DNA from 3 places in the Mesorhizobium sp. 8 genome. Region 3 is predicted to be linked to each of the others. Evidence: predicted binding sites of a transcription regulator. Region 3 holds the regulator's gene; each other region holds the start of a gene.
The links. Region 3 encodes LexA, which represses DNA repair genes until DNA is damaged. Its sites were predicted from a motif close to TGTTCNNNNTGTGTTCNG; they were not measured.

Region 1: a site for LexA is predicted at 4,459-4,476, ahead of FGU64_RS17090 (PA0069 family radical SAM protein). Genes of this name have one in related genera too.
Region 2: a site for LexA is predicted at 1,374-1,391, ahead of FGU64_RS14300 (metallopeptidase family protein). Genes of this name have one in related genera too.

The regions. Positions count from the first base shown of each region.
Region 1 is NZ_CP040914.1:3,524,775-3,532,093, reverse strand. It holds gene FGU64_RS17110 (sugar ABC transporter permease) at 1-877, opposite strand, end outside; gene FGU64_RS17105 (ABC transporter substrate-binding protein) at 1,150-2,505, opposite strand; gene FGU64_RS17100 (substrate-binding domain-containing protein) at 2,861-3,883, shown strand; gene FGU64_RS17095 (glycosyl transferase family 2) at 3,893-4,399, opposite strand; gene FGU64_RS17090 (PA0069 family radical SAM protein) at 4,551-5,705, shown strand; gene FGU64_RS17085 (ribonuclease HII) at 5,866-6,537, shown strand; gene FGU64_RS17080 (F0F1 ATP synthase subunit B) at 6,751-7,242, opposite strand; gene FGU64_RS17075 (F0F1 ATP synthase subunit B) at 7,253-7,319, opposite strand, start outside.
Region 2 is NZ_CP040914.1:2,917,288-2,924,606, reverse strand. It holds gene FGU64_RS14310 (DNA polymerase Y family protein) at 1-388, opposite strand, end outside; gene FGU64_RS23555 (hypothetical protein) at 408-1,352, opposite strand; gene FGU64_RS14300 (metallopeptidase family protein) at 1,538-1,960, shown strand; gene FGU64_RS14295 (dihydrofolate reductase family protein) at 2,192-2,725, shown strand; gene FGU64_RS14290 (DUF1737 domain-containing protein) at 2,876-3,085, opposite strand; gene FGU64_RS14285 (CoA ester lyase) at 3,129-4,001, opposite strand; gene FGU64_RS14280 (FAD-binding oxidoreductase) at 4,092-5,261, shown strand; gene FGU64_RS14275 (fimbrial protein) at 5,405-5,785, opposite strand; gene FGU64_RS14270 (RluA family pseudouridine synthase) at 5,810-6,847, shown strand; gene rpoH (RNA polymerase sigma factor RpoH) at 7,036-7,319, shown strand, end outside.
Region 3 is NZ_CP040914.1:824,167-831,485, reverse strand. It holds gene FGU64_RS03845 (ComEC/Rec2 family competence protein) at 1-2,486, shown strand, start outside; gene lexA (transcriptional repressor LexA) at 2,509-3,246, opposite strand; gene glp (gephyrin-like molybdotransferase Glp) at 3,361-4,566, opposite strand; gene moaC (cyclic pyranopterin monophosphate synthase MoaC) at 4,563-5,069, opposite strand; gene trpC (indole-3-glycerol phosphate synthase TrpC) at 5,072-5,887, opposite strand; gene trpD (anthranilate phosphoribosyltransferase) at 5,891-6,901, opposite strand; gene FGU64_RS03815 (peptidyl-prolyl cis-trans isomerase) at 6,898-7,319, opposite strand, start outside.

The sequences.
Region 1 (7,319 bases), 2.1 Mb from region 3:
GGTTGGCGAGAACCTGGCTGTTCCACTGGCCGTTGGTCATGGTGAGCACGATGTCGAAGACCTTCAGCACCAGGATGGTGATGGTGGTCCACACCACGGCGATGGTGCCCCAGATCTGCGGCACCATGATCTTCCAGAAGATCTGGAAAGGATTGGCGCCGTCGATCACCGCCGCCTCGATCGTCTCCTCGGGAATGCCGCGCAGCGCCGAGGACAGGATGACCATGGCGAAGCCGGTCTGGATCCAGATCAGGATGACCATCAGGAAGAAGTTGTTCCAGAAGGGGATCGATATCCACACATGCGGATCGCCGCCGAGGCCGGTGACGATGGCGTTGAGGATGCCGATCTGCGTCTGGCCCTCGCCCTTGTACTCGTAGATGAACTTCCAGATCACCGAGGCGCCGACGAAGGAGATGGCGAGCGGCAGGAAGATCAGGCTCTTGGCGATGGTGCCCCACCAGATGCGGTCGGTGAGCACGGCGATGATCAGGCCGAGGAAGGTGCAGGCGGCCGGCACGACGGCCAGCCACAACACGTTGTTGAGGATGGAATTGCGGAACTCGCGGTCGCCAAAGGCCCATTCGTAATTGGCGAGGCCGATGAAGTTCTGGCCGCCGCGGTCATGGAAGGACAGCCACAGCGTGTCGATCACCGGATAGATCAGGTAGACGATGAGGATCAGCATGGCCGGGCCGATGAACAGCCACGGCCGGATCAGCCCCTGCCGGCGCATATTGTCGACCGCCGCGGCGCCGCTGACGCCGTGCGCCGGAAAGACCAGGTCGAGCAGCTTGTTGGCGCCCCAGAAATAGGCGACGCAACCGCCCACCCCGATGACGATGACGAGAACGGCAGAGAAAATCTGCGATGCCATAATTCCCTCCTCTCATGCGGACCAATCTATACGGAGGCTGCAGTCTGCTTCTGCTTGCCTGCAAATGCCGGCGCCGCCCCTCACCTGCCTGCCGGCATCCTCTCCCCGTGAACGGGGAGAGGAAGGATTGCCGCAACCTTGCCGCCCAAATTCCGCCGTTGAGGCTTGGCGAAAGCTGCGATGACAGCGCCCCTCTCCCCGTTCACGGGGAGAGGATGCCGGCAGGCAGGTGAGGGGCAGCGCCGGCTTGGGAGGATGCGCCTTTGCGCCGCCTACTTGATGGCGTCCCAGCTCTTCTGGATATCGGTGGCGACATCCTTGGCCGGCTTGCCGCCGACGAGATCGACCATGCCGGTCCAGAAGGCGCCGGCGCCGATCTTGCCCGGCATCAGGTCCGAGCCGTCGAAACGGAAGGTGGTGGCGCTGGTGAGGATCTCGCCCTGCTTCTTCAGTTGCTCGTTGGCGTAGGCGTCCTGATTGACCGTCTTAAGCGGGGTCAAAAGGCCCGACTGCGCCATCCAGATCTCATGCGCGAGCGGCATTTCGAGGAACTTGATGAACTCGCGCGCCGCCTTGGAGTCCTTGGTGATCATGGCGAAGGTGCCGGCACCCAGCACCGGCTTGCCGAGATCGGGCTTGGAGGCCATCGGCGGCAGGTAGAAGAAGTCGGCATCGGTGCCGAGCTTGGTGCCCTCCGGGAAGAAGGAAGAGATGAAGGACGCCTGGCGGTGCATGTAGCACTTCGGCGGCACGGTGAAGAGGCCCTTGGGGCTGTCGCGGAAGTCGGTCGCAGCGACCGCCGCATGGCCGCCGTCGACATATTTGTCGTTGGTGGCGATGTCGGCGAAGATCTGCAAGGCGTTGACGACAGCCGGGTCGTTGAACGGAATCTCGTTCTTCGTCCACTTGTCGTAGACGTCCGGCGCCTGGGTACGCAGCATGATGTCCTCGACCCAGTCGGTGCCCGGCCATCCGGTGGCGCCGCCGGACCCCAGCCCGATGCACCAGGGCGTTCCGCCGTCGGCGACGATCTTGTCCGACAGCTTCATCATGTCTTCCCAGGTCTTGGGAACCTCGTAGCCGGCCTCGTCGAAATTGTCGGGCGAGTACCAGACAAGCGATTTCAGGTCCGCCTTGTAGGGGAAGGCATAGAAAGCCTTGGCGCCATCCTTGCCGGCATAGGTGCCGAGATCGACCCAGGACTGGCCGGCGCCGTAATTGTCCTTGACGAAGGCGGCGACGTCGTCGCCAAGCGGGGTGAGCAGGCCCTTGGAAGCGAGATCCTGGATCAGGCCGGGCTGCGGCAGGATGGCGACGTTCGGCGGGCTGCCGGCCTGGGTGTCGATGACGATCTGCTGCTCGTAATTCTCGGAGGACGAGTATTTGAGCGTCACGCCGGTGGCTTCTGTGAAATAGTCCAGAACGGAGCGCACCAGCGCCTCGTCCTCGCCGCGCCACGGCCCGAAGATGGTCAGCGTCTCGCCCTTGAGATCGACCTTCTTCAGCGCTTCGTAATTGTCCCAGTGGAAGCGGGCATCCTCGCCCGGCTTGAATTTCAGGTCTGCCTGCGCGGGTGCGCTGAGAGCGAGGGCGGCAAAGGCCACGCCTGCCAAAAGCATCTTTCTCATTCGCAGTCCTCCCTTGAAAAGAATTGCCGACGGAACCTCCATTCCGCCGCCGACGGCGCTTCGACTGCGCGCCCGACGTCAAGGAACCGCAACCTTTCGATCGGTCATTCAAAGCGCTTTGGCTTATTCACATCTCGCCACCGAAAGTCCGGCTAGTCAAGAGGTCGCAATATAAATCGATTTAATTTGATCCTGAAATTTCAAATGTGCGATGCAACACCGATTTTTGGCAATGCAGCAGGCATTACGGCTTTAAACCATTTCTCCCAGCTTCTATTGTCCGACAAACGTGCGCCGCGATTCCGACAAGGTCGCGACGATGGTTTTAAAGCGCTTTGAGGTCCGGAAGGCAGCTATGAACCTCAAACAGCTCTCCCATATGCTGGAGCTTTCGCAGACGACGGTAAGCCGGGCGCTGAACGGCTATCCGGAGGTCAACGAGGAAACGCGGCGGCGCGTCATGGACGCCGCCAAGCGGCACGGCTACCGTCCCAACCCGAGCGCGCGGCGGCTGGCGACCGGCAAATCCGGCATGATCGGCTACGTGCTGCCGACGGGCGCGGCCGTCAGCATCGATCCGCATTTCGTCGAGTTCCTGTCCGGGCTCGGCGACTACGCCCGCGGCCACGACCTCGACCTTGTGCTTTCGCCGGCCGACGCCGACGACGAGGAAACGACCTACCGGCGCATCGCCGCCAACCGGCAGGTCGACGCCGTCTACGTCTCCTCGCCGCGACCGAAGGACCGGCGGGTGGCGCTGCTCGCCACGCTGGCCCTGCCCTTCATCGTGCACGGGCGCAGCGAGGGGCTGGACGCCGACTATCCTTTCATCGACATCGACAACGAGGGCGCCTTCCACGAGGCGACGCGGCTTCTGGTGCAGCTCGGCCATCGGCGCATCGGCCTTATCAACGGCGACATACGCGAAACCTTCGCCATCCATCGCGAGCGTGGCGTGCGCCGGGCGCTGGCGGGCAGCGGGCTCGCGCTCGAAGACCAGGCCGTCGTCTCGTCGGCAATGACGGAGGAGAACGGTTACCGCGCCGCCCGGCGGCTGCTGGAGAGCAACGGACGGCCCACCGCGATCCTGTGCTCGAGCCTCATCATGGCGCTCGGCGTGCAGCGGGCGGTCAGCGACCTCGGCCTTTCGGTGCCCGGCGACCTGTCGCTGGTGGCGCATGACGACGTGTTCACCTGGCTGCAGCCGGAGAATTTTTCCGTGCCGCTGTCGACGACGCGCTCCTCCATCCGCGCCGCCGGCGCGCGCGTCGCCGAGCGGCTGGCGGCGCGCATCTCCGGCCTGGAGGACGGTGCGCGCGGCGAAGTCTGGCCGGTGGACCTGGTCGTGCGCGGCTCGATTGCCGGCGCGCCGGTGTAAAATCAATATTCAGCGCCCTCGGCGGACAGGTGCCGGCCATATGCCGGCACGCAGCGTCTTCATCGCCAGCCCGCGCGCCAGCGCTTCCGCATCGGCAGCCTTTGAAGCCATGGCCCGGCGTTTCGGGATCAGCAACCCCTGCGCCAGCGCCGTCGGGCGGGCCATGAGCCGCGACAGGAACGGCGCGCGCGAGCCGGATGCACGCGAAAACCGCGCCGGCATAGTGGAGCGGGCGATATAGGCGGCGACTTCGTCCGTCCAGCCGCTTTCGAGGCGGGCGCCGGGTTCGAGCACAAGCAGCCAGTCCGATCTGGCCGCGCCGACGGCGGCGGCGAGCCCTCCGGTCACGACATGGCAGCCGGCATGTTCGGCGACCGCGAGCGTGCCGTCGCCCGACCCGTTGTCGCGAACGATGACTTCGCGCACGACGCCTTCCACCGCGCCGCCGACGAGGCAGGCGAGCGTGCGGGCAAGGCCCTCCTCGTCATCCAGGGTATCGATCAGTACCGAGAGCATCGGCAAGCCCGATAGCGCAAAGCGTGCCGCAGAGCCAGCCGTGCGCCCGCTTCTCAAAAAGTTCTTGCTTTGTTCTCATGATCGAAATAGGAATAATTTCATGAGACAGGCGATTCAACAGCCAGCGGACAAGGCCTGGGAGCGGGCGAAAATGGAACAGATCGTGCGCGCCGACATTGCAGCCTTCGGAGCAGGACGCACCGACATGGCCAATGCGATGATCGAGGAAAGCGGCATCCGCATCCGGCCCGACCGCAATCGCGGACGGTCGGCCGGCATCAATCCGTCCGGCCGCTTCGAGCCGGTGACGCGGCATGTCTTCGACGACGGCTGGAACTCCATCGAGGAGCTGCCGCCGTTCAAGACCGAGGTGCAGGTGGAGAAACCGCGCACCATCATCACCCGCAACACGTCGCCCGACATCTCCTTCGACCGCTCGATCAACCCCTATCGCGGCTGCGAGCACGGCTGCGTCTACTGCTTCGCGCGGCCGACGCATTCCTTCATGGGGCTGTCGCCGGGGCTGGATTTCGAAGCCAAACTGTTCGCCAAGCCGGATGCCGCGAAACTGCTCGACCGCGAATTGTCGAAGGAGGGCTACCAGCCGCGCACCATCGCCATCGGCACCAACACCGACCCCTACCAGCCGGTGGAGCGGCAATGGCGCATCATGCGCGAGATCCTCGAAGTGCTGGAAGCGCGCGGCCATCCGGTCGGCATCGTCACAAAGTCGGCGCTGGTGGTGCGCGACATCGACATCCTGTCGCGCATGGCCGAGCGGGGGCTGGCCAAGGTGGCGCTGTCGGTGACGACGCTCGACCGCGCGCTGGCGCGGACGATGGAGCCGCGCGCCTCGACGCCGACCAAGCGGCTGGAAGCGATTCGCCAGCTTGCCGACGCCGGCATCCCGGCTTCCGTCATGGTGGCGCCGATCGTGCCGGGCCTGACCGATCCGGAGATCGAACGCATCCTCGATTCGGCCCGCGCGGCGGGTGCGCTGGAGGCCGGCTACGTGATGCTCAGGCTGCCGCTGGAGGTGGCGCCGATCTTCAAGGACTGGCTGCTCAGGCATTATCCCGACCGCTACCGGCACGTCATGTCGCTGGTGCGCTCCATGCGCGGCGGCAAGGATTACGATTCGGAGTGGGGCAAGCGCATGAAGGGCGGCGGGCCCTATGCCTGGCAGATCGGCCGCCGCTTCGAGATCGCGGCAAAACGCCTCGGCCTGAACCTGCAACGACGCGTGCTGCGCACCGACCTGTTCGTGCCGGCACCGAAGCAGAATGAGCAGCTCATGCTGTTGTGACCGCTTTTTCAACGGTTTGCCCGCGCTTCCACCCGGCGGCGCGGGCATGGAAATCCCGTCCGGCCCTGTCCCCCGGCCTTGACGGTGCCTCCCGCCCCGCCGCCCCAGCGGGCCGGGAGGCCTTGCGGAGAATCGGAACCGATGCGAGCCTCGCCGCAACATGGCTCGCGCGCGTTCCGATTCTCCGCTTCTCTTCGAGATGGTCGAAAAGCCGGACTTCGCCATCGAGGCGAAGGCGGCGGCCAATGGCCTGTGGCCGGTCGCCGGCATGGACGAGGCGGGTCGCGGCCCGCTGGCCGGCCCGGTGGTGGCCGCCGCCGTTGTGCTCGATCCGAACCGTATCCCGGAAGGGCTGGACGATTCGAAGCGGCTGACGCTGGCGCAGCGCGAGGCGCTGTTCGAGGCCATCCTGGCCAGCGCGCAGGGCGTGGCGATGGCCTCCGTCTCGGCCGAGGGCATCGACCGCATCAACATCCTGCGCGCCAGCCTGGAAGCCATGCGCCGGGCGGTCTGCGGCCTACCGGTGCGGCCGAAGCTGGCGCTGGCCGACGGACGCGACGTGCCACCCGACCTGCCCTGCGAGGGCCGCGCGCTGATCAAGGGCGACCAGCGCTCGCAGTCGATCGCCGCCGCCTCCATCGTCGCCAAGGTGATGCGCGACCGCATGATGGCCGGCTGCGGCAGCGTCCACATCCACTACGGCTTCGAGGTCCATATGGGCTATGCGACGGTGCGGCACCGCAGCGCCATCGATATCCACGGACCCGTCGCGCGTCTGCACCGCACGTCCTTCGCGCCGTTCCGGCTGGGGGCGGTCGAAGTGGAAGAATAGGCCTGCCTGTTCGTGCGTCCTTCGAGGCTCGCTCCGCTCGCACCTCAGGATGAGGACCGTTGTAATGGGGTGGATCTTTTCCCCACTATCCAGCGCATGATCGGCTTACGACCGTCCTCATCCTGAGGTGCGAGCGAAGCGAGCCTCGAAGGACGCACAAACAAAAAAGCCGCCGAAACGGCGGCTTTTTCGATTCCTTCGGTGTCGCCGAACTCAGTTCAGCTTGGCCTTCACCTCGGCGAGCGACGCCTTGAACAGGTCGGCGCCGACCTTGGCGTCGACCTTGTCGCCCAGCACCTTGCGGGCGGCTTCGACGGCGAGGTCGACGGCGCTCGAACGCACCTCTGCAATGGCCTCCCGCTCGGCCTGGCCGATCTTCTGCTCGGCCAATGCGGTGCGGCGCGCCACGTAGTCCTCGGTGCGCTTGTGCGCCTCCTCGGCCAGAACCGACGCCTCATGCTTGGCGGCCTCGACGATCGCGGCGGCCTCCTGCTCGGCATCCTTGCGCTTCTTCTGGTAGTCGGCGAGCAACGCCTGCGCTTCCTCACGCAGGCGGCGCGCCTCGTCGAGTTCGCCGCGGATGCGGTCGGCGCGCGTGTCGAGCGCCTTGTTCACCATCGCCGGAACCTTGATGTAGAGGCAGATGGCGACGAAGATCGCCAGGCCCACCAGCACCCATACAGATGCCCAAGCTGTTGCGTCCATCTCGTCCTCCTCAGCCGGCCGATTTCACGGCGGCGGCGACAGCCGCCTTGTCGGCCTTGCCGACGAGCTGCTCGACG
Region 2 (7,319 bases), 2.1 Mb from region 3:
CCAGCCATTCGGCCTCCATGCCGCCGGGCACCGTGGCGCTGCCGTGGAAGCGGGCGACCGCCCATGCCGCTCCCGCGGTGGCGGCGATCGCGGCGTGGGCGTCAAAACCCTGCTCGCGGAAGCGCCGCAGCATGTCCTCAAGCAGCGCCTGTTCGCCACCGAACAGGTGACAACAGCCGGAAATATCGAGGAACAGGCCGTCGGCGCCGTCGAGCGCCACCAGCGGCGTGTAACGGTCGCACCAGTCGGCCAACGCCTCCAGCAGGCGGTGGTCGGCTTCCGGGTCGGCCTCGACGACGTCGATGCCGGGGTGCATGGCGCGCGCGTCGGCCAGGCCCATGCCGCGCCTGAGGTTGAGCCCCTCGGCGCGGCGGTCGAGCGCGGCCAGGCGCTGCGCGTTCCTGTCGTTATGGCTGACGACCAGCGGCGGGAAAGCGGAGCATGCCGTACGCCATGCGTGGCCGAGCCGCTGCCGCCATATCCGCTCCGTGGCGAGATAGGGAAACCAGAGCGACAGGATCCTGCATTCCGTCTTCGAAGAGGGCCGGGCGGTGTTCGAAACTGAGGGCATCGGGGTTCCATTCCAGGACGAGGCGCGTCGGCGGCGCCAGCCGGTTCTTGGCGAGCGTGACAGTGAAGCCCGGCGGCCCGATCGAGCCGGCAAGGGGCCGGCCGAGAATGTGGCGGGGCGCTGCCGGCGCGGGTGCTACGACGAACCGCAGCGGCGCCGCCGTCGGTCCGGCTTGTGCCGAATGCCGCAGCAGGAAGAACGGCCGGCCGGCGAGGGCGGCGCGGCGGTGAAGGCGGCGCGTCGCATCGAGGTCGAGCCGCTGCGGGTTGCCGGGCAGCTCGAGGACGACCGCCGCCAGCGATTTCAGCGCGGCCGCCTCTTCGGCGATCCACAGCGCGTCCACCGGCTTTGGCGCCTCGGCGAAGAGCAGCGAACCCGCCGCGATGCCGAAAAGCCGGGCAATCCCGTGCAGATGCGGAAGGCCCGCTTCGGCGAACATGCCGCCGGTGCCGATCCACAGAAGCGGGCGGTTCGCGCCGGCCTGCTTCATGAGCAGGGCGGCCAGCGCCAGTACGAAGCCGGCGCCGGCGCCGGCATCGCGCATCTGCCGGCCGTGCACCTCGGTCAGCGCCGCCCTGGGCAGGCCGCCGCCGAGCGCTGCGTCCAGCGTCGGCACGCCGGTGGCCAGCCTGTCGGCCGCGCCGAGCACCCGGCCGCTGCCGCGCACCACCACCGCATCGTCGCCGGGAGGGGCGAGCCGTTCCGCCAGCCTCCCTTCGATCCTCGCGATTTCCCGGCGCAGGGCAAAAACAGTGTCCCGCGCCACGGCAGGCGTTGCCATGGCGGTCAGTTCCGTCCGATATGTTCCTGTTATGTTCTTATGGATTCCAGAGAGCGGAACGAGAGTCAAGCGGAGTCCGAAAAGAATTTATTCCTCGCCGAAGGGAAGCATCCGGCCCGTCCTGCCGCGCTCATTTGCCGAGCGCGGTGCAAAAGCCTATATGCCGCGGAGCGCAAGGATAAAGCATGGCCCGCATCTACAAGACCCGCACCTGGCATGGCGAACTGTCGCCGTCGCTGGAGGAAATGGAATTTTTGGCGCTGGAGGCCTATGCGCACCTGCCGGAGGAATTCCGCACGCTGACCGGCGAGATCGTCATCCAGGTGACGGAATTCCCGACCGACGAGATCATGGACGACCTGTCGCTGGAGACGCCGTTCGACCTGCTCGGCCTGTTCGAGGGGCGCGGCATCGCCGAGCGCTGGAACCCGGCCACCGGCGAAGGACCGAACCGCATCACGCTCTACCGCCGCGCCATCCTCGACTACTGGGCCGAGAACGAGGAGACGCTGGGCGAAATCGTCACCCATGTGCTGATCCACGAGATCGGCCACCATTTCGGCCTGTCGGACGACGACATGGAGCGGATCGAGGAAGCGGCGGAATAAGGTTCCGGCATTCTTCACCGCCGCCATCCTCGGGCAGGGTTCGACCGAGACGGAAGATTTGAGGACCCGCCGCTCGTCGAGCCTGAAATGCGTTGCGGGTTTCGGGAATTTTACGACGGGAACCGGGTAACGACCCCTGCCGGAGAAAATTTCCGGCCATATGTCGGGCCGCCTCGCTGTCCTTCGTCTTGTATGGGTCAGGCTATCCGACATGACGAGGGATCTTGCGACGTGGCGAAGATCGTATTCGGAATGAACCTCTCCCTCGACGGCTATGTCGATCATCAGCACTTGCCGCCGCCCGATGCCGCGCTCTTCCGTCACTGGACCGAGCACGTTCGCGATCTGACGGGCAGCATCTACGGCCGCCGTATGTACGAAGACATGCGCTATTGGGACGACGACCACCCTGACTGGACCCGGGAACAACGAGACTTCGCGGCAGCGTGGCGACGCCAGCCGAAATGGGTCGTATCGCGCTCGTTGAAGTCGGTCGGTCCCAATGCCACGCTTGTCGCGGATGACGTCGAGGTCGCGATACGCGGGCTGAAGGCCAGGCTGACGGGAGAGATTTCCGCTTCCGGACCCGAGTTGGCGCAAAGCCTGACCGACATGGGTCTGATCGACGAATACCGCCTCTACCTTCACCCCGTGGCGCTCGGTCGCGGCAAGCCCTTCTTTGCCGGTCCCCGGCCGCCGCTCCGCCTTGTGGCCAGTGAGCGAATCGGCGGGGAGGTCATCAGGTTGACCTACGTTCCCGCCTGATTACAGGCCGCGCCGGCCATGTCCTTTGAGGCGAAAGCTGCCGTTGCGGTGTCGCGCAATCGCCGCGACAGATCGATCGTCACGGTTGGTCCCAGGCTGTCCCGAGGACAAGGGCAAGGCTTCCATGCCCGGCAGGGGCCGGTCCGCAGCTTACCAGTCGCCCAGTTTTGTCTCGCCGGGCTTGTATTCCTGGCCGTCGATGTCCTTCACCACCGCCTGTCCGCAGCGCATGATTTTTTCCTTCTTGTCGTAGGCGTAGGTGGGCGAGCCGTAGAGGTGCCAGCCCTTGTTCAGGGCCACTGTTACCTTGTGGCAGAACTTGGCGTCGTCGACTTCGGTGAGGAAACGATAGAGGCGCATGGCTTGATCCTGTTCAGAGTCGGCTGGGTCGTATCGGGGGCGATCATGCGCCGATGGCGGCCGCCTTCGCCAGCAGTTTTTCGGCCTGTGTCAGATGCAGGCGCTCTACCATCTTTCCGTTCAATCCGATCACGCCCTTGTCGGCGTTTTCCGGCTTCGTGAAGGCATCGCGGATGGCGCGCGCCTCGGCCAAAGCCTGTTCCGACGGCGCGAAAGTGGCGTTGGCCGGGCCGATCTGCGAGGGATGGATGACGGTCTTGCCGTCGAAGCCCATGGCGGCGCCCTCGGCGCACTCGCGAACAAACCCGTCCGCGTCGCGAAAATCGTTGTAGACGCCGTCGAGCAGGTCGAGGCCGCCGGCCTTGGCGGCGAGCACGAGCTGCATCAGCCAGGGCGTCAGGTAGCGGCGGTCGAAAACGCCGGTTTCCTTGGCGAGATCGTTCGTTCCGGCAACGAAACAAGCAAGCCGGGAGGCAGGGTCGCGGCCGAGCTCCGCGATCGCGCCGATATTCAAAAGCGCCTTCGGCGTCTCGATCATCGCCCACAGTTTCACTTCGTCAGGGGCGGCAGCGTCGTCCAGCGCGTCGCCGGCTTCGAGAATGTCACGGGCGGTGTCGACCTTTGGCAGCAGGATGGCGTCGGGCTGGCAGGCAAGTGCGGCGGCAAGGTCATCGGCGCCCCATTCGCTCGCCAGCGCGTTGATGCGGATCACCCGCTCGGCGCGACCGGCAGGGGCCGCGAAGACGGCGGCGAGTTTGGCGCGCGCGGCCGGTTTGTCCGCGGGCGCCACCGCGTCCTCGAGGTCGAAGATGACAACGTCGGCGTCGAGGCCTGGGGCCTTGGCCAGCGCCTTGTCGTTGGAAACCGGGATATAGAGGGCCGAGCGGCGCGGCCGGTAGAGGGTCTGTTCGGTCATCTGGTCTTCTTGCCTTTGAAGCCTGGCTCTTGCAAGAGAGGGCCGCGCAGGCAGTGAAGCGGCGATCTTTTCGCAAACGGACAGGCGGCCATGGCCAATTACGACATAGTCATCATCGGCGGGGCGATCGTCGGCGCCTCGACGGCCTATTTCCTGCGCAAGGAGGGCTTTTCGGGCTCCATCGCGCTGGTCGAGCGCGACCCGCAGTTCACCCATTCGGCCACCACGCTGTCGGCCGCCTCGATCCGCCAGCAGTTCTCGATCCCCGAGAACATCCGCCTGTCGCAGTTCACGCTTGGCCTGTTTAGGCGGCTGAAGGAGGAATTCGGTGCCGATGCCGACATCGGTTTCCGCGAGGGCGGCTACCTGATCCTCGCCGGCGCGGAAGGCCTGCCGATCCTTGAGGCCAACCATCGCGCGCAGGTCGCCGAAGGCGCCGACATCGTGCTGGAGGATGCGGCGGCCCTCACGCGGCGCTTTTCCTGGCTGTCGGGCGAGGAAATCGCGGCCGGCGCCTATGGCTTGAGCGGCGAGGGCTGGTTCGACGCCCACGCCTACCTCACCCTGTTCCGCAAGGCGCTGAGGACGATGAACGTCGACCTGGTCACGGCCTCCGTCACCGCCATCACGCGGGACGGCAACCGCGTCACCGGCGTGACGCTGGACAACGGCGAGACGCTTGCAGCCGGCACCATCGTCAACGCCGCCGGGCCGAACGCCGGCAAGGTGGCGGCGCTGGCCGGCATCGCGCTGCCGGTGGAGCCGCGCAAGCGCACGGTCTTCGTCTTCGAATCGCGCGACCGCTTCGACGACATGCCGCTCACCGTCGATCCGTCGGGCGTGTGGTGGCGGCCGGAAGGCTCCGTCTACATTACCGGCGGCGCCGAGGTCGAGGATGGAGAGCAGGCCGCCGACCCGGCCGATTTCGAGCCGGAGTGGGGCCTGTTCGAGAACGAGATCTGGCCGGTGCTGGCCACCCGCGTGCCCGCCTTCGAGGCGATCAAGATGACGCGCGCCTGGGCCGGTCACTACGACTACAACACGCTCGACCAGAACGCGGTGATTGGCCCGCATCCGGAGGTGAAAAACTTCCTGTTCGCCAACGGCTTTTCCGGCCACGGCCTGCAGCAGGCGCCGGCGGTCGGCAAGGCGCTGGCCGAGCTCGTCCTGCACGGCGGCTATCGCAGCATCGACTGCTCCGCCTTCGGTTACGAGCGGGTGGCCGAGGGGCGGGCGTTCCGCGAGCTGAACGTCATCTGAAAAATCGTGAGGCCGGGCTGCAAACGGCGTTCGGCTGCACTCCGGTGCTCACGTACTTCATGTACGCTCCGCTCCGGTGCTCGCCGAGTCACCGCTTTCGCTCCGGCCTGACGATTTTTCTCGGTTTGTGCCTGGTCGTTGCCCTACTGCGTGCGCAGCGCGAACTGGCCGATCATGCGCTTCTCGCCGATGTCGTAGACGAAGATGGCGCGACTGCCGTCGGCCAGTTCGGCGTCGATGGCGATGCGGTCGCCGGAAATCGACTGCGACACGATTTTCGCGCCGACCGGCAAAACGATGTCGCCGCTGGCCGGCTGGCCGTCCGGCGTCGGGATATCGCTTGCCGGCGCTGACGCCGGCGGCGTCCTGTACGACTTGTAGACAAGGGCGCCCACCACCACCATAAGGGCGAGGAAGATCAGCCCGAGGTTGATGCCCATGAAGCGGATGAGCTTGCGGCGCAGCCTGTCGATGCTCGGATCGAGCGGCTTTTCGTCTTCATCGTCGGCGGCGGGCCGGGCCATGGCATATCCAGCGGTTCTTAAAAGATGAGCGCTCATAACGAACGACCGGACGAATTGATAGGGGTGCCGAGGACGCTGACGGCTGACGCCGGCGCGGCCGGCCAGCGGCTCGACCAGTGGCTGGCGGCACAGCTTGCCCCCGCCCTGTCACGCAGCCGCGTGCAGGCGCTTATCAAGCAGGGGGCCGTCTCCACCAACGGCAAGACCGTCTTCGAGCCGAAACACAAGCTCGCCGCCGGCGACGCCGTCACGGTCGAGGTGCCGGAACCGGAGCCGGCCGAGCCGCAGGGCGAGGCGATCCCTCTCGACATCCTCTATGAGGACGACGCGCTGATCGTGGTCAACAAGCCGGCCGGGCTGGTCGTGCATCCCGGCGCCGGCAACTGGACCGGAACGCTGGTCAACGCGTTGATCCACCATTGCGGCGACAGCCTGTCCGGCATCGGCGGGGTGAAGCGCCCCGGCATCGTGCATCGGCTGGACAAGGACACGTCCGGCGTCATGGTCGTGGCCAAGACCGACCATGCGCATCGCGCGCTGTCGGAAGCCTTCGCCGACCACGGCCGCACCGGCGACCTGCGCCGCGCCTATGTCGCGCTGGTGTGGGGCGTCCCGACCCCCGCCGTCGGCACGATCGACGCGCCGCTCGGCCGTGCCGCCGACCGCATCCGGCGCGCCGTGGTGCCCGAGGCGCGCGACGACGCCCGCCATGCCGTCACCCACTACGCGGTCGAGGAACGGTTCGGCGAAGGCCGCAAGGATTTCGCCCCGGCAAGCCTGGTCGAATGCCGGCTGGAGACCGGCCGTACCCACCAGATCCGCGTCCACATGGCCCATATCGGCCATCCGCTGGTCGGCGACCGCGACTATGGCCAGGCCTTCCGCACCAAGGCGAACCGCCTGCCCGAGCCGTTGCGCGCCACGGTGCAGGCGTTTCCCAGACAGGCATTGCATGCCCGCCTCCTTGAATTTTCGCATCCCGATACCCATCTGACGATGAGGTTCGAGGCGCCGCTGCCGGACGACATGGAGGAACTGGCCGGCGCCTTTCGCAATTCCTGAACCCGCCATCAATAAACTTGACTCGCTTTGTTCACTTTGGCGTGACAGATTGTTTCACGTTGAACAAAAGCTGTCTTTTCTGGTTTTGTTCCTGTATAGTCCGGTTCGTCGCGCGCACGCATTTCAGGGTGCCGCGTCATAAGCCCGCCGCGTTTTGGGGGCTATCTCACGAGAGGAGGGCGCTCATCATGGCCCAGACACTACCCAGTATCGTTTCCGGTGAAGGCGGCCTGTCCCGCTACCTGGAAGAAATCCGCCGCTTTCCCATGCTGCAGCCGCAGGAAGAGTACATGCTCGCCAAGCGGTACCAGGAGCATGACGACACCAGCGCCGCGCACAAGCTTGTCACCAGCCACCTTCGGCTCGTCGCCAAGATCGCCATGGGCTATCGCGGCTACGGCCTGCCGATCGGCGAGGTGATCTCGGAAGGCAATGTCGGCCTCATGCAGGCCGTCAAGAAGTTCGAGCCGGA
Region 3 (7,319 bases):
GCGGCGATCCTGCTTTGGAATCAGCTTTTCCCGGCCGATCCGACAATCCGGTGAAACCGGATGCCGCACTGTGGCGCTCTATAGTTGGTGACGAAGCCACGGCAGATCGGCCTGCGGTTGGCGATCAGGGGGCGGGAGAGCTCCCGGTTTCGCCATGGCGGATGCCATCTGTCCGCTTGCCGTCCATCCGGCGACAGGCTCGCCGGTTGGCGCGCATTCCCTCGCCGCGTGGCGCGGTTGCCGGTTTGGCGGCAGCGGCCGCGACGGAACTCGATCGTGGCGTTGCCTTCCTGCTGGTGCCGGTGTTCCTCTCCGGCGGCGCGATCTTTTACTTCTCGCTCGCCGCCGAGCCCGGCTTTGTCCAGCCGATCGCCTGCGCCGTTGCCCTTGTCGTGGCGGTGCTGCTGGCGCGCCCGCGTCCCCGCCTGCAACTGGCGCTGGCGGCCGCGCTGCTGGTGGCGCTGGGGGTGTTGTGCGCGAAGGTCGAGACCTGGCGCGCCTCGACCCAGATGCTCGGCGCAGAGGTGTCGACACGGCTGACGGGCCGCGTCGTCGCCATCGACGCCATGGCCAGCGGGCGGATGCGTCTCACCCTCGATGTCCTCTCCACCCGGCGCCCGACGCTGCGCTACCAGCCGGCGCGCGTGCGCCTTTCGGCGCGCGCCGTGCCTGCCGGGCTGGTGGCCGGCGATACGGTGAGCGGCTTCGTCCGGCTGTTGCCGCCGACCGGACCTGTGCGGCCGGACAGCTACGACTTTTCCTTCGAAAGCTATTTCGCCGGCATCGGCGCCAGCGGTTTCTTCCTCACCAACCCGAAGCTGGAGAAAGCGGTGCCGGCATCGCTCGCCGCGCACCTGCCGGGGATGGTGGAACGCGCGCGCGATGCCATCGCCGAGCGCATCCGCGCCGCCATCGGCGGACCGGAGGGCGAGATCGCCGCCGCGCTCATGGTGGGTGTGCGCGCCGGCATCCCCGAATCCATCAACGAGGCGATGCGCAAGACCGGCATCTACCACATCATTTCGATTTCCGGCCTGCACATGGCGCTGGTGGCCGGCACGGTGATGGCCCTGTTGCGCGGCGCCTTCGCGCTGTTTCCGAATTTTTCCTCGCGCCGCCCGGTGAAGAAATATGCGGCGGGCGCGGCCTTGTTCGCCATTGCGGCCTATCTGTTCATCTCAGGCGTGGTGGTTGCCGCCGAGCGCAGCTTCATCATGCTGGCGGTGATGCTGACGGCTGTGCTGTTCGACCGGGCGGCGCTCACCATGCGCAACCTCGCGATCTCGGCGATCGCCGTCATCGTCGTGTCGCCGCACGAGGTGGTCGGGCCGAGCTTCCAGATGTCTTTCGCCGCCACCGCGGCCCTTGTCGGCGCCTATGCCGGCTGGAGCGACAGGCGTGCAGCGCGCGGCGACCGGACGCCGCCGCCGAACCGTTCATGGCCGGGCGCCGTCGTGCACCGGATGGTGGCCGCGACCGCCGCCCTGGCGGTGACGTCCATCGTCGCCGGCAGTGCCACGACCCTCTATGCCATGTGGCATTTCCAGCGCGTGTCGCCGCTCAGCCTTTTCGCCAACCTGGCCGTGATGCCGATCGTCTCGGTGCTGGTGATGCCGTTCGCCGTGTTTGCCGCGCTAGCCATGCCGTTCGGAGCGGACTGGCCGTTTCTCTACGTCATGGGCAAGGGGCTGGCGGCGATGATCGCGATTTCCGGCTGGATCGCCGAGCGCTCGCCGCTCGACGCCGTCGGGCTGGTGTCTGTCCAGTCGGTCTTGCTGGTCACCGTTGCGCTGGTGATCGCCACCATGACGACGACGTGGCTCAGGCTGGCGGCGCTGCCCTTTGCGCTGGCCGGGCTGGTGACGATCCATCAAGTCAGGACACCGGACGTGCTGGTTTCCGAGGATGCGCGGCTGGTGGCGCTGCCCATCGGCGGCGGCGAACTCGCCATCAACCGGGCGCGGCCGAACGAATTCACCTCAGACAACTGGCGGCGCGCGCTCGACGCCGAGACGCTGGTGAAACCCGAGGCGCTCAAAGGCAAGGACATGCGCTTCGTCACCACCGACGCCGCGCTCGATCTGCCGTCCGGAACGCCGTTCCTGTGCGCGGGCAAGCTCTGTGTCGCCCGCCACACGTCCGGCGCTATCGTCGTGTGGGCGCAGAACGCCGACGACGCGCGGCCGGCCTGCGCCTATGCGGCGCTGATCGTCATCGCCGACGCGACCGCGAAAAATCCCTGTCGGAAGCTACCCGTTGCGGTCGTCACCGCCAGCGACCTGGCGCGCTCCGGCAGCGCGGCCATTACGTTCGATCCGGTCGCGGCCGACCGGCCGCCGCAGGTCGGTTTCGCCGTCGAGGAAAACTATCGCCCATGGCATGCCCAACGCGCCTTTTCGCGCGAGGCGAGGGGACTGATGCCGTATCAGCGCAAGACCGGCAACAAGAAACAGCAGCGGCGGAGGACAGGCTCACGGCCGGGATGACGGCGTCGGTGCCGCTGCTCCCTCAATACCGCCGGATCAGGCCGACCAGCTTGCCGCGCACCGAAACACGGTCAGGGCCGAAGATACGGGTTTCGTAGGCCGGGTTGGCGGCCTCCAGCGCGATCGAGGCGCCCTTGCGACGGAAGCGCTTCAGCGTCGCCTCCTCGTCGTCGACGATGGCCACGACGATCTCGCCCGGCGTCGCCGTATTGGCGTTCTTGATGATGACGGTGTCGCCGTCGAAAATGCCGGCCTCGATCATCGAATCGCCCTTCACCTCGAGCGCGTAGTGCTCGCCGCCGGAAATCATCTCGGGGGGGACGGTGATGGAATGAGTCCTGTGTTCGATCGCGGCGATCGGCACGCCGGCCGCGATCCGGCCCATGACGGGGATCGACACTGCCGAACCGGCGTCGTCATTGCCGGCGGCATGCAGGCGCTGCGCTTCCCTGGCGGGTCGTCCGGCGCCCGGACCGCCTTGCCCGAGGCCGCCCTGGATGACGCCCGGCGAAAACTTCCTCGCCGCGTTGAGGCCCGGCGCGATGGAATCGGGCAGCCGCAGCACTTCCAGCGCACGCGCCCGATTCCGCAGCCGGCGGATGAAGCCGCGCTCCTCCAGCGCCGTAATGAGCCGGTGGATACCGGACTTGGAGGCAAGGTCCAGCGCTTCCTTCATCTCGTCGAAGGACGGCGGGATGCCGCTCTCCTTCAGCCTTTCATGGATGAACAGGAGAAGCTCGTGTTGCTTGCGTGTCAGCATGGCGGACCCCCAGGCGCTCGAAACAGAATCGGAAAACAAACCCGGAACAAACACTATCTGTTCCAGTTGTGTTCCGCAACCGTTTAAAGTTTCATGAATGCCTTGACGATTTGTTCAGCGCAGCATCAGCACCGGGCAGGCGTCACCCTCGGCGGCGGCCGGCGCATGCGGCGCGCGCACGATCAGGCCGTTGGCGTCGGCCAGCTTGCGCAGCATCGAGGAATCCTGGATGCCGAAGGGCGTGGCAACAAGACGCCCGTCGTCCTCGCGCACGACCGCCCTGACATAGTCCTCGCGGCGGTCGTTCTCCCGCATCGCGGCGCCGAGGTGGGCGATTCGGATATCTTGCGCGAAGGGACGGCCGCCGAGCTTCGCCAGAAGTGGTTTTACGAAAAGCTGCGAGCACACCAGGCTGGCGACCGGATTGCCGGGCAGGCCGATGCAGCGGATGGCGCCCATGCGGCCGAACATCAGCGGCTTGCCGGGGCGCATGGCGATCTTCCAGAAATCCAGCGTCATGCCTTCGCCGGTCAGCACGTCGTGGACGAGATCGTGGTCGCCGACGGAAGCACCGCCCAGCGTGACGATGACGTCGGCGCCCGCCGCGACGGCTTGTCGGACCAGCGCCGCGATGGCCTCCTTGCGGTCGGCGGCGATGCCGAGGTCGAGCGCCGTAGCGCCCACCGAAGCGGCGGCGGCGGCGACGCCATAGGCATTGGAGGAGATGATCTGGTCGGGGCCGAGGGCGTCTCCGGGTGCCACCAGTTCGTCGCCGGTGGCGATGATGGCGACCAGCGGGCGGCGCACCACCTCAAGACGCGGGTGGTTGGCGGATGCGGCGAGCGACAGTGCCGCCGGATCGAGCAAGCGCCCTTTTTCCAGAAGCAGGTCGCCTTCGCGGAAATCCAGCCCGGCACGACGGATGTTGCGCTCGGCGGCGGTGGGCTCCAGCACCTCTATCGCGCCGTCGCCGAGAGCGCGCACGTTTTCCTGAATGACGATGGTGTCGGCGCCGGCCGGCAGCGGCGCGCCGGTGAAGACGCGCACCGCCTGGCCCGGCCCGACCGTGCCGTCGAACGCGCGCCCGGCCGGGGCGGCGCCGATCACCGTCAGCCGGGCAGGGGCGGTGGCGACGTCGGCGGCGCGGGTGGCGTAGCCGTCCATGGCCGATGCGTCGAACGGCGGCTGCGTGCGCAGGGCCACGACCGGCTCGGCCAGAACGCGGTCATGGGCTTCGTGCAGGGCCACGCTTTCTGCCGGCAGCGGCTCGACGCCGTCGAGCAGGCGGGTCAGCGCTTCCGCGACAGGCACCAGCGTCATCGGCCTGCTGTCCCGTCTTCGTCAGCTTTGTAGCTGCCGGACTTGCCGCCGGTCTTCTCGACCAGCCTGATGCCGGAAATCGTCATGGCGCGGTCGACCGCCTTGGCCATGTCGTAGATGGTCAGGCAGGCGACGGACGCGGCGGTCAGCGCCTCCATCTCGACGCCCGTCTTGCCGGTGACGCGCGCCAGCGCCGTCACCTTCAGGCCGGGCAGCGCCTCGACCGGTTCGATGTCCACCGAAACCTTGGTCAGAAGCAGCGGATGGCAGAGCGGGATCAGTTCGTGCGTCTTCTTGGCGGCCATGATGCCGGCAATGCGCGCCGTGCCCAGCACGTCGCCCTTTTTCGCGTTGCCGGCCACGATGGTCGCCAGCGTCTCGCGCTTCATCGAGACGAAGCCTTCGGCGACCGCCGTGCGCTCAGTCTCGGCCTTGGCGCCGACGTCGACCATATGCGCCTCGCCCCGGGCGCCGATATGGGTGAGGCCGGAAGCGCCGCTCATGGTCAGGCCTGCGCCGCCATCGCGGCATCGAGGCCGAGCAAGGCGCGGGTTGCCGCCGTCACGTCGGGCTGCCGCATCAGGCTTTCACCGACGAGGAAGGTGCCTATGCCCACCTTCTCCAGCCTCCGGCAATCGGCATGGGTGAAGATGCCGCTTTCGCCGACAAGCAGCCGGTCGGCCGGCACCAGCTTCGCCAGCCGCTCGGAGGTTTCCAGCGTCGTCTCGAAAGTACGCAGGTTGCGGTTGTTGATGCCGATCAGGCGGGACGACAGTTTCAGCGCCCGCTCGGTCTCGGCCTCGTCATGCACCTCGATCAGCGCGTCCATGCCAAGCTCGGTCGCCGCATCCTCCAGCGCGCGCGCCATGGCGTCGTCGACGCAGGCCATGATGATGAGGATGGCGTCGGCGCCCCAGGCGCGCGCCTCGTAGACCTGATAGGGATCGAACAGGAAATCCTTGCGCAAGGCGGGCAGGGCGGTCGCCGCGCGAGCGGCGGCCAAAAATTCCGGCGCGCCCTGGAAGGAGGGCGCGTCGGTCAGCACCGACAGGCAGGCGCCGCCGCCGGCTTCGTAGGCGCGGGCCAGCGCCGGCGGGTCGAAGTCGGCGCGGATCAGGCCTTTCGACGGGCTCGCCTTCTTCACTTCGGCGATCAGCGCGAAGCGGCCTTGCGCGCGCTTGCGCTCGAGTGCCGCGCGAAAGCCGCGTGGGGCGTCGGCGTCCTTCGCCCGCGCCTTGACCTCGGCCAGCGGCAGGCGCGCTTTGGCGGCGGCGATCTCGTCCAGCTTATAGGCTTCGATCTTTTTCAGGATGTCGGTCATGGCCTATTCGTTCGACACCTTGACCAGCTTTTCCAGCACGGCATGCGCCTTGCCGGCGTCGATAGCCGCGGCGGCCTCGGCGATGCCGTCTTGCAGTGTCGCCGCCTTGCCGGCGACGACGAGGCCGGCGCCGGCATTCATTAGCACGGTGTCGCGATAGGCGCCCGGCTTGCCCGAGAGCACGCCGCGCAGGGCCTCTGCATTGTAGGCCGCGTCGCCGCCGCGCAACTCGTCCTTGGTGTGGCGCGACAGGCCGAATTCCTCCGGCGTCAGCGTGAAGGTGCGGATTTCGCCGTTCGCCAGTTCGGCGACATGCGTCTCGCCCGTCGTGGTGATCTCGTCGTAGCCATCGCCATGGACGACCCAGACATGATCGGAACCAAGCGCCTTAAGGGTCTCGGCCACCGGCTCCACCCATTCCGGTGCGAAGACGCCGACAAGCTGTCGGGCGACACCGGCCGGGTTGGTCAGGGGACCGAGCAAATTGAAGATGGTGCGGGTGCCGAGTTCAACCCTGATCGGCCCGACATGCTTCATGGCCGGATGATGGTTCGGCGCGAACATGAAGCCGATCCCTGCCTTGCCGACGCAACGGCCGATCTCTTCCGGAGGCTGATCCAATTTGACACCGAGCGCCGTCAGCACGTCGGCGGTTCCGGTCAATGAGGACAGGCCGCGGTTGCCGTGCTTGGCCACCGGCACGCCGCAGGCGGCGACGACGAAGGCCGAGGCGGTGGAGATGTTGACACTGTGCGAGCCGTCGCCGCCGGTGCCGACGATGTCGACCGCGCCGGCGGGCGCCGTAACGCGCAGCATCTTGTCGCGCATGGTGGCGACGGCGCCTGAAATCTCGTCCACGGTCTCGCCGCGCGCCCTGAGCGCCATCAGGAAGCCGCCGATCTGGCCCGGGGTCGCGTCGCCCGACATGATGATGTCGAAAGCCTCGCGCGCCTCGGCGAAGGTGAGCGGGGTGCCTGCCGCAATCTTGGCGATATGCGGCTTCAGCGCGCTCATTGCTGCGCCTGTTCGACGGCGACCTGGTCGATGCGCACGTCGTACTGCGTCTGCAATTGCGCCACGAGCTCATCGAGCAGATCGTCCGAAAGGCCGCCGGCGAAGGATTTCTGCGCGTCTTCCGGAACGGAGCTGGCATCGGCGCCTGCCGGCTCGAACACCTCGGCGACCTTGAACAGGATCTCGCCGTCGCCGGTCGGGGAGGGCACGATGCCGGTGCCGCCTTCACCGACGCCGAACATGATGGCGGCACCCGCCTTGCCGAAGTCGGCGTCGTCGGCCTCGCGCTTCAACCCGCGCTTGGTCTGCTTTTCCAGCTTCAGTTCGGTTGCCAGCGCGTCGAGCGACGTGCCGTCCTTGAGCCGCTTTTCCAGCTCGGCCGCCTTGGCGGAGAGCCGCTTGGTGGTTTCCTCGGCCG